Regions from separate parts of the Nocardioides nitrophenolicus genome, predicted to be linked through region 2. Evidence: riboswitches for the same ligand, from Rfam matches in the RefSeq annotation. Region 2 holds a riboswitch; the other holds the start of a gene.
The links. Region 2 has a riboswitch for glycine ahead of gcvP (aminomethyl-transferring glycine dehydrogenase). Riboswitches for the same ligand answer to the same signal wherever they lie in the genome.
Positions count from the first base shown of each region.

Region 1: another riboswitch for glycine. It lies ahead of gcvT (glycine cleavage system aminomethyltransferase GcvT); the one in region 2 lies ahead of gcvP (aminomethyl-transferring glycine dehydrogenase).

Region 1 is NZ_JAFBBY010000001.1:5,162,184-5,167,546, forward strand. It holds gene lipA (lipoyl synthase) at 1-402, opposite strand, end outside; gene gcvH (glycine cleavage system protein GcvH) at 399-773, opposite strand; gene gcvT (glycine cleavage system aminomethyltransferase GcvT) at 791-1,909, opposite strand; glycine riboswitch at 1,971-2,060, opposite strand; glycine riboswitch at 2,066-2,162, opposite strand; gene JOD66_RS24830 (SDR family NAD(P)-dependent oxidoreductase) at 2,248-3,759, shown strand; gene JOD66_RS24835 (endonuclease/exonuclease/phosphatase family protein) at 3,848-5,074, shown strand; gene JOD66_RS24840 (UBP-type zinc finger domain-containing protein) at 5,097-5,363, shown strand, end outside.
Region 2 is NZ_JAFBBY010000001.1:5,583,179-5,588,541, forward strand. It holds gene JOD66_RS26785 (bifunctional nuclease family protein) at 1-211, shown strand, start outside; gene JOD66_RS26790 (MerR family transcriptional regulator) at 352-951, shown strand; glycine riboswitch at 967-1,057, shown strand; gene gcvP (aminomethyl-transferring glycine dehydrogenase) at 1,140-3,962, shown strand; gene JOD66_RS26800 (serine hydrolase domain-containing protein) at 3,959-5,266, shown strand; gene JOD66_RS26805 (acyl-CoA thioesterase domain-containing protein) at 5,289-5,363, shown strand, end outside.

The sequences.
Region 1 (5,363 bases), 420 kb from region 2:
GGCACCACCGTCGGGCAGGTCGTCGCGGGCGACGCCGGTGATCGTGGCGTACTTCAGGCCCATCGTCTGCACCGACTCCGCTACCCGCCGGGGTTCGTCGCGGTCCAGCGGCTGGGGCTTGCCGGTGTCGATCTGGCAGAAGTCGCAGCGTCGGGTGCACTGGTCGCCACCGATCAGGAAGGTGGCTTCCTTGTCCTCCCAGCACTCGAAGATGTTGGGACAGCCGGCTTCCTGGCACACGGTGTGCAGGCCCTCGGACGTCACCAGCTTCTTCAGGCCGCGGTACTCGGGGCCCATCACCGCCTTCGTGCGGATCCACGACGGCTTCCGCTCGATCGGGGTCTCCGCGTTGCGTACCTCCAGCCGGAGGAGCCTGCGCCCCTCCGGCACCACGGCGGTCATGCCTCCGCGATCAGTGCGTCGTACGCCGCCGCGTCCATCAGCTCGCCGGTCGCGGTCACCTTGACGACGAACAGCCAGCCCTGGCCGAACGGGTCGCTGTTGACCAGGCTCGGGTCGGCGTCGACGGCGTCGTTCACCTCGACCACCTCGCCGGTGACCGGCGCATAGAGGTCGCTGACCGACTTGGTCGACTCGAGCTCGCCGCAGGACTCGCCGGCGGTGACGGTGCTGCCGACGGCCGGCAGGTCGACGTAGACGACGTCGCCGAGGGCGTCGGCGGCGTAGGCGGTGACGCCGACCTTGGCGGTGTCGCCGTCGAGGGCGATCCACTCGTGCTCGGCGGTGTACTGGACGTGGGTGGGGTTGCTCATGGGTGACTCCTGACGGCTCAGCGGTTGCGGCGGTAGAAGGGGAGCTCGACGACGTCGGCGTCCTCGAGGGTGCCGCGCAGCGACACCTGGACCCGCGTGCCCGGGGCGGCCAGCGCCGGCGGGACGTAGGCCATGGCGATCGGCCTCTCCAGCGTGGGGGAGGGCGAGCCGCTGGTGACGACGCCGACCTCGGCGCCGGTCGCGGGGTCGACGACCGGGTAGCCGGCGCGGGGCGAGCGGCGGCCGGTGGCGACCAGGCCGACCAGCACCCGCCGCGGTCCTTCCTCCTCGCGCCGCGCCAGCGCCTCCTGGCCGACGAAGCCCGCGGGCTTGTCGAGGACGACGACCCGGCCCAGGCCGGCCTCGTACGGCGTGGTGTCGCGGTCCAGCTCGTGGCCGTAGAGCGGCATCCCGGCCTCCAGGCGCAGCGTGTCGCGGCAGGCGAGGCCGGCCGGGACCAGCCCGTGGGCCTGGCCCGCCGTGCTCAGCGCGGACCAGATCGCCGCCGCGTCGCCCGGCCTGCAGTAGATCTCGAAGCCGTCCTCGCCGGTGTAGCCGGTGCGGGCCAGCAGCACGTCGCTGCCGGCGAGGGTGCCGGCGTCGATGGCGTAGTACGTGAGGTCCGGGACGTGGAGGTCGGTGAGCCCGGACAGGATCTCGGCGGACGCGGGGCCCTGGACGGCGAGCAGCGCCCAGTCGGCCGAGGTGTCGGTGACCGTGACGTCGTGGTCCGCCGCGCGGGCGGCCAGCTCGGGGGCGACGACGGCGACATTGCTGGCGTTGGCGACGACGAGGAAGTGCTCGTCGGCGAGCCGGTAGACGACCAGGTCGTCGATGATCCCGCCGTCCTCGGCGCAGATCATCGAGTAGCGGGCCCGGCCCACGCCGATCGCGGAGGGGCGGCCGACCAGGGCGTGGTCGAGCGCGGCGCCGGCGCCCGGGCCGACCAGCTCGATCTCGCCCATGTGGGTCAGGTCGAAGAGTCCCGCGCTCGTGCGGACCGCGCGGTGCTCGGCGGTCTCCGAGGCGTAGCGGACCGGCATCTGCCAGCCCGCGAAGTCGGTGAACGACGCGCCGAGGGCGGCATGGACGTCGTGCAGCGGGGTGAGCCGTGGGGTCACGGAAGGTGTGGTCATCGGGAGGCTTCCTCGTGGGGAGCACGGCGTACGCCGGACTCGTGGCTGGGTTGCCTCCCCGCTCTGTCATCGCTACCTGAGAGCTTCACCGCCCGGCCGGGCGGCTTGCACCGTGGGTGCGGGCCGGTGGGTCCGGTCCGTCTTTCCAGAGTTCGCCTCGTCCCGGCGGTCAGGGGGCCTGAGAGATTCTTGGGGAGATTTGCTCCTTCGGCGCCCCGTCCACGAGGGACAGGGACTCTCCCGCCGGGGTTCGAACGGCGCGATGTTGAGTTGTGACGCCGATCATGGCGCGCAGCGAGCATACGGCATCCGCGGGCCGGGCCCCGTACCATCGGGCGGTGCCTCGCCCCGACACCGACGAGCGGCTGGCCGGGATCGACCCCGACGAGCTCGCCATCACCCTCAAGGTCCTGCGTCAGGTCCCGCTGCTCGATCCCGACCACGAGGACGTGCGCACCATGAAGCGCGCGGCGTCGTACATGTACAAGCTGATCAAGAAGCAGCGCCGGGCCGAGATCCGGCTCGAGCGGCAGCGTCACGACCAGGACATCATCGAGAAGACGGCGACCGGGTCGCCGATGCGGATCGACGACGAGACCGCCGGGATCCCGCTGGTCTCCACCGCGCAGGGCGCCTTCGCCGGTGAGCTGCTCACCGCGCGGGGGTGCTACATCTGCAAGGAGGACTTCACCCTCGTCGACGCGTTCTACCACTGGCTGTGCCCGCGCTGCGCCGCGAAGAGCCACGCGAAGCGCGACCAGCGCACCGACCTCACCGGCAAGCGGGCGCTGCTGACCGGCGGCCGGGCCAAGATCGGCATGTACATCGCGCTGCGCCTGCTCCGCGACGGGGCGCACACCACGATCACCACGCGCTTCCCCAAGGACGCCGTGCGCCGGTTCGCCGCGATGGAGGACTCCGCCGACTGGCTGCACCGGCTCAAGGTCGTCGGCATCGACCTGCGCGACCCCACCCAGGTCATCTCGCTCACCGACGACGTCGCGGCCGACGGCCCGCTCGACATCATCATCAACAACGCCTGCCAGACCGTACGCCGGCTGCCCGGCGCCTACTCCCACCTCACCGAGGGCGAGCTCGCGCCGCTGCCGAGCGGGATCGAGCTGCCCGAGATGGTCGCCTTCGACCGGATCTCCGAGGCCCACCCGGCGGCGATCGCGGGGGCGCTCTCCGACCATGCGGTGGCCCACCACGAGGGGGAGTCGGCGGAGTCGGCGCTGGCCGCCCACAACGCCGCGTCGCTGACGGCGCTCGCGCTGAAGGCCGGCAACGCGTCGCTGGAGCAGCATCTCGCCGGCACGGCCATCGACGCCGGCGGCCTGATCCCCGACATCCAGGACAACAACTCCTGGACCCAGGTCCTCGACGAGGTGGACCCGCTCGAGCTGCTCGAGGTGCAGTTCTGCAACTCGATCGCGCCCTTCCTAATCAACTCCCGGCTGCGCCCGGCGCTGCGTGCGGCGGTCCAGAACGGCGCCCGCCGCGCCTACATCGTGAACGTGTCCGCGATGGAGGGGCAGTTCTCCCGGCGCTACAAGGGCGCCGGACACCCCCACACCAACATGGCCAAGGCCGCGCTCAACATGATGACCCGCACCTCGTCGGGCGAGCTGTTCGAGTCCGACAAGATCCTGATGACGGCCGTCGACACCGGCTGGATCACCGACGAGCGGCCGCACCACGAGAAGCTGCGGATCGCGGCCGAGGGCTGGCACGCCCCGCTCGACCTGGTCGACGGCGCGGCCCGGGTCTACGACCCGATCGTGCGCGGCGAGGCGGGGGAGGACCTGTACGGCTGCTTCGTGAAGGACTACGAGCCCTCACCCTGGTGAGCCATCGGCCGGTGTCGAACGGGTATGTCATCACCCATTTTGGGGATCGACCTGCGTGAAGGCCCTTCTTTACGCAAAGGTAAAGCCCATGCGTCGTCTGCTTCCCGTCCTGACCGCACTCGCCGTCACCCTCGGCCTGGCGTCCGCGGTGACCTCCGCCGATGCGGCCGCGCGGCCGACCGCGCCCTGGATCTCCGGACAGGCGGTCCAGCGCGACGGGTCGGTCGCGATCACCCTCGACTGGGACCCCGCGCCCGGCGCGTCGGCCTACGACGTCTACGCCCTCAAGGGTGAGGGCGAGCCGATCATGACCGGCCAGCTCGTGGGCCGCGGCATCGCTGGGACGCGCACCGTCGTGGGAGGGCTGACGGCCGGCACGACGTACTGCTTCGCGCTGTTGGGCAACAACGGCGGTGCGGGCAGCCCGCGGGCCTGCAAGGTGACCCCGCCGGTCTCGCGCGCCGTCACCCCGACCGCGCTGGCCACCACCGCGGCCACCTTCAACCTGCGCTGCGGCTCGAAGTCGAAGTGCAACAGCGGCTGGAAGTGGAAGAAGCGGCAGAAGAAGGTCGTCGCCGACATCGACCGGATCGGGTCCGACATCCTGGTGTTCGTCGAGGGCCACGTCGCCCACAAGTACGGCAAGAAGAAGCGTTGGATCGGCAAGGTCATGGCCAAGCGCGGCTACGAGCTGGCCTGCCAGACCCAGCGGAGCAAGAAGCGCAAGCTGTTCAGCCAGACCGCCTACGTCCGCTCCAGCGCGTACGCCGTGGTCGACCCCAAGGCCAACAGCAAGGGCACCCGGTTCACCAGGTTCGGCGACCGCGACCACGGCTTCTGCCAGGCGCTGATCCAGCACCGGGCGACGGGCAAGCAGGTCGCCATCGCCGCGGTCCACCTGCGCGACGGCAAGGCCGACGGCATCCGCCAGCAGGAGACCTCCTACGTCCTCGGCCGGGTCACCGGCGCGTTCCCGGGCCGGCCGACGGTCGTGCTCGGCGACTTCAACTCGCACCGTGGCCTCGATCGACGAGGGCAGACCGACACCCCCCGCCTGGTCATGGAGGGCGCGGGGTACGCCGATGCCGTCGACATCGCCGCCCAGCTGACCTACCCGTACCTCAACTCCGCGCACGGCTTCAAGACCGACCCGCCGCGCTCGACGACCTGGCCGACCCACGTCGACCGGATCTTCGTCTCGCCGGGCATCACCGTGCCGAGCTGGGAGAACATCGCGGTGCTCGCGGGCGGCAGGTACGCCACCCCGATGGCGTCCGACCACAACCCGATCAAGGCGACCCTGTACATCCCCTGACCTCGGTTCCTAGGGTCGGGTCATGGCCGAGGAGATCCCCGCGATCGAGACCGACGTACCGCCGAGTGGGCCGGGCTGTGCCGAGTGCACGGCCGCGGACGGCTGGTGGGTGCACCTGCGCCGGTGCGCGGCGTGCGGCCACGTCGGGTGCTGCGACAGCTCGCCCGCCCAGCACGCCACCGCCCATTTCCGCGAGAGCGGGCACCCGATCGTGCAGTCGTACGAGCCGGGTGAGGACTGGTTCTGGGACTACGCCGGCGAGGACTACTACGCCGGCCCCGAGCTCGCC
Region 2 (5,363 bases):
CACCCTGGTCTTCGCCTCGGGCGTCGAGGTCAGCGCGCGCCCGTCCGACTCGATCGCCCTCGCGCTGCGCACGGGGACCACGATCTACTGCGCCGAGGACGTGCTCGCCGAGGCCGGGCTGGCCGCGCCCGCCGAGGAGGAGGACGAGGTCGAGGCGTTCCGCGAGTTCCTCGACCACGTCTCGCCGGAGGACTTCGGCGCCGAGGGGTGAACCTCAGGCTCAGGGTGAGGGTTTTCGGCGACACGCCCGGTCACGTCTTTGACCGGCCCGATGCCCCGGCCGTACCGTGAGGGAGTCGAAACGACAGCAGTGCAATCCCCCCTGCATCCGCACCGCGACCTGGAGGATCCGTGAACGAGCAGCAGCCCGAGAAGGTCGGTCAGGACGTGACCGCGGCGACTGCTGCCGCCGAGGAGCAGGGCCTGCTCTTCACCGATGACGTGTCCCCGCTGCCCAGCGACCTCGGCTACCGCGGCCCGACCGCGTGCAACGCCGCCGGCATCACCTACCGCCAGCTCGACTACTGGGCCCGCACGGGCCTGATCGAGCCGAGCGTGCGCGGCGCGAAGGGCTCCGGGTCCCAGCGGCTCTACAGCTTCCGCGACATCCTGATCCTCAAGATCATCAAGCGGCTGCTCGACGCCGGCATCTCGCTGCAGAACATCCGCACCGCCGTCAGCCACCTGCGGGAGCGGGGCACCGACGACCTCACCCAGGTCACCTTGATGAGCGACGGCGCCTCGGTCTACGAGTGCACCAGCAATGACGAGGTGATCGACCTGCTGCAGGGTGGCCAGGGCGTGTTCGGCATCGCCATCGGCGGCGTCTGGCGCGAGATCGAGGGCACCCTCGCCGAGCTCCCGAGCGAGCACGCCAACGTGTCGGAGCCGTCGGCTCCGGTCGCCGGCGACGAGCTCGCCGCGCGCCGCGCCGCCCGCAACGTGGGGTAGCCTGTCAGTCGCTGTTGATGCCGCACGGGAGAGTCAGACCCCGTGTCTGCGCCGAAGGGGCAATCCCTCCCCGGAACCTCTCAGGCGCCAGGACCGTGTGGAGCAGGCAACTCTGAAGGCGCACTGGCGCGCCGACAGAGGGGGAGGGCTCGAACGCATTCGACCCGACCCGAGGAGCACGCCTGCTCATGAGCGCCCCCTTCGTCACTCGTCACATCGGACCCGACGACGCCCAGGTCGAGACCATGCTCGACCGTCTCGGTCACGCATCTCTCGACGCCCTGATGGACGCCGCCGTACCGAAGTCCATCCGCTCCTCCGAGCCGCTCGGGCTGCCGGCCGGCGTCGACGAGGAGACGGCCGCCGCGGAGCTGCGTGCGCTCGCGGGCGCCAACGTCCCCGGCGAGTCGATGATCGGGCTGGGCTACCACGCCACGGTGACGCCCGCCGTGATCCGGCGCAACGTGCTCGAGGACCCGAGCTGGTACACCGCCTACACGCCCTACCAGCCGGAGATCTCGCAGGGCCGGCTCGAGGCGCTGATCAACTTCCAGACCATGGTCTCCGACCTGGCCGGCCTGCACACGGCCGGCTCGTCGCTGCTCGACGAGGGCACCGCCGCGGCCGAGGCCGTGGCCCTGGCCCACCGCGCCAACCGCAAGGCCACCGGGCCGTTCGTGGTCGACGCCGACGCACTGCCGCAGACCATCGACGTGGTCGCCACCCGCTGCGAGGGGCTCGGCATCGAGATCGTGGTCGCCGACCTCGGCGCCGGCCTGCCCGAGGGACCGGTGTCCGGCGTGCTGGTGCAGTACCCGGGCGCCTCCGGCCGGGTCCCCGACCTCGAGCCGATCATCGACGCCGTCCACGAGCAGGGTGGCCTGGCCGTCGTCGCCGCCGACCTGCTCGCGCTGACCCTACTCGAGGCGCCGGGCGCGCTCGGCGCCGACGTCGTCGTCGGCTCGGCCCAGCGCTTCGGCGTGCCGCTGTTCTACGGCGGCCCGCACGCCGGCTTCATGGCCGTGCGCGAGGGACTCGAGCGGCAGCTGCCGGGCCGCCTGGTCGGCGTGTCGGTCGACGCCGAGGGCCACCTGGCCTACCGCCTCGCCCTGCAGACCCGCGAGCAGCACATCCGCCGCGACAAGGCGACCTCCAACATCTGCACCGCGCAGGTGCTGCTCGCGGTCACCGCGGGGATGTACGCCGTCTACCACGGTCCCGACGGGCTGCGCGCCATCGCCGGCGACATCCACGGCTTGGCCCGCCGCGCCGCGGCGTCCCTCGTGGCCGCGGGGGTCGAGGTCGTCAACGAGAGCTTCTTCGACACCCTCACCGTCCGGGTGCCCGGCCGGGCCGAGGCGGTCGTCGCGGCCGCCCGCGAGGCCGAGATCCACCTGCGCCTGGTCGACGCCGACACCGTCGGCGTCGCCTTCGGCGAGACCGCGGGGGAGACGACCCTGAGCGCCGTCCTCGGTGCCTTCGGCGTCACCGAGGTGTCGGCCGAGGGCGACGCCGGACTGCCCGAGGACCTCGAGCGCACCACCGAGTTCCTCACCCACCCGGTGTTCAACACCCACCACAACGAGACCTCGATGCTGCGCTACCTGGCGCGCCTCTCCAACCGCGACTACGCCCTCGATCGCGGCATGATCCCGCTCGGCTCGTGCACCATGAAGCTGAACGCGACCACCGAGATGGAGCCGATCTCGCTCGCCGGCTTCGCCCACCTGCACCCCTTCGTGCCCGCCGCCGACGCCGACGGCTACCGCCGGCTGATCGACCAGCTCGAGGGCTGGCTGGCCGAGGTCACCGGCTACGACCGGGTCTCGATCCAGCCCAACGCCGGCGCGCAGGGCGAGTACGCCGGCATGCTCGCGATCCGCAACTACCACCGCGCCAACGGCCAGGGACAGCGCGACGTCTGCCTGATCCCGTCCTCGGCCCACGGCACCAACCCGGCCTCCGCGGTGATGGCCGGCATGAAGGTGGTCGTGGTCAAGGCCAACGACGACGGCACCGTCGACCTGGTCGACCTGCGCGCCAAGTGCGAGCAGTACACCGACACGCTCGCCGCGATCATGGTCACCTACCCCTCCACCCACGGTGTCTACGAGGAGACCATCACCGAGCTCTGCGACCTGGTCCACGAGCACGGCGGCCAGGTCTACATCGACGGCGCGAACTTCAACGCCCTGCTCGGCTACGCCGCGCCGGGCAGGTTCGGCGGCGACGTGTCCCACCTCAACCTGCACAAGACCTTCTGCATCCCCCACGGTGGCGGCGGTCCCGGCGTGGGTCCGGTCGCGGTGCGCGCCCACCTGGCGCCGTACCTGCCCACCCACCCGCTGCACCCCGACGCCACCCGCCGCGAGGGCACCGGCGCGATCAGCGCGGCGCCCTTCGGCTCCGCCGGCATCCTGCCGATCTCGTGGGCCTACATCCGGATGATGGGCGGCGAGGGCCTGACCCGCGCCACCGCCGTCGCGGTGCTCTCGGCCAACTACGTCGCCGCACGCCTCGGTGAGCACTTCCCGGTGCTCTACCGCGGGGATTCCGGGCTGGTCGCCCACGAGTGCATCCTCGACCTGCGCCCGATCACCGCCGAGACCGGCGTGAGCGTCGACGACGTCGCCAAGCGGCTGATCGACTACGGCTTCCACGCCCCGACCATGTCCTTCCCCGTCGCCGGCACGCTCATGGTGGAGCCGACCGAGTCCGAGGACCTGGCCGAGCTGGACCGGTTCTGCGACGCGATGATCGCGATCAAGGGCGAGATCGACCGGGTCGCCGCCGGGGAGTGGGACGTCGATGCCTCCCCGCTGCACCACGCCCCCCACACCGCCCGGGCGCTGGTCGGCGAGTGGGACCGCGCGTACTCCCGGGAGGTCGCCGTCTTCCCGGCCGGCATCTCGCCCGACAAGTACTGGCCGCCGGTGGCCCGGATCGACCAGGCCTACGGCGACCGCAACCTGGTCTGCGCCTGCCCGCCGACGGAGGCCTACGCCGAGTGACCTCCTACGACGACGCGCTGGCCGCACTGCAGGCCGCGGGCCGGCTCCCGTCCGTCTCGGCCGCGGTTGCCCGCGGCGGCACGCCGGTCTGGCAGGGCTGCGTGAGCGTGCTGCCCGACCGGGAGGTGACCAGCGCGTCGTCGTACCGGATCGGGTCGATCACCAAGACCCTCACCGCGGTGCTGGTGCTCCAGCTGCGCGACGAGGGCCTGCTGTCCCTCGACGACCCGATCGGGCGGTTCGTGCCGGCGGGTGGCTACGCCTCGGCGACCGTGCGCGACCTGCTCGCCCACACCGCGGGACTGCAGAGCGAGCCCGCCGGTCCCTGGTGGGAGCGCGTCGACGGTGGCTCCGTCGCGGAGCTGCTCGCCGCCAACGACGGCAGCGGGCGGGTGGCCGCGGCGGGGGACTACTACCACTACTCCAACCTCGGCTTCGCGCTCCTCGGCGAGGCCGTAGCGCGGCTGCGTGGCGAGTCCTGGTGGTCGGTGGTCCGGTCCCGGCTGCTCGAGCCTCTCGGCATGACCGCGACGGCCTACGACCCGCCGGCCGACCACGCACCCGGCCGCAGCGTCGACCACTTCGCCCACACGCTCTGGGCCGAACCGCACACCGACACCGGTGCGATGGCTCCCGCCGGGCAGCTGTGGAGCACCGTCGGCGACCTGCTGCGCTGGGCCGACTTCCTCGCCACCGGACACCCCGGGGTGCTCTCCGCCTCGACCCTCGACGAGATGGCCACCCCCGTCGGTGCGGCGTCGGCGTACGGTCTCGGGCTGCGGCTGCTCTCCACCGGTGGTCGCACCCTCGTCGGCCACACCGGCTCGATGCCCGGCTTCGTCGCCTCGCTGTTCGTCGACCGCACCACCCGCGATGCCGTGGTCGCACTGGCCGACGCCACCACCGGACTCGGCGCGGAGCGGGTGCCGGAGCTGTTCCTGGCCGCCTCGCCCGGTCCTGCGTCGGGGGCGGTGGCGCCGTGGCGGCCCTCGCCGCGGCCGGTGCCGGCGGTCGTCGCGGACCTGCTCGGGGTCTGGTTCTGGGGGAACACCGGCCTCGGCCTGGAGTGGACCGGCGGCGAGCTACTGGTGCGCGACCTGCGCTCCGGTGAGCTCGAGGAACGCTTCACGCCGACCGGCGACGGCTTCCTCGGCATCGACGGCTACCACCGCGGCGAGACGCTGCGGGTGGCCCGGCGTGCGGACGGCACGGTTGGTCATCTGGAGTGCGCGACCTTCATCTGGACCCGCACGCCGTACGACCCCGATGCCCCCATCCCGGGGGGTCCTGCTCCGGCCGCGTGACCGGAGGGGGCATGATGCTCCCGTGAACGAGAACACGTTCCAGTTCGCCTGGTTCCAGCAGTCCACCGCCGGCCTCGACCCCCTGCCGCTCGCCCAG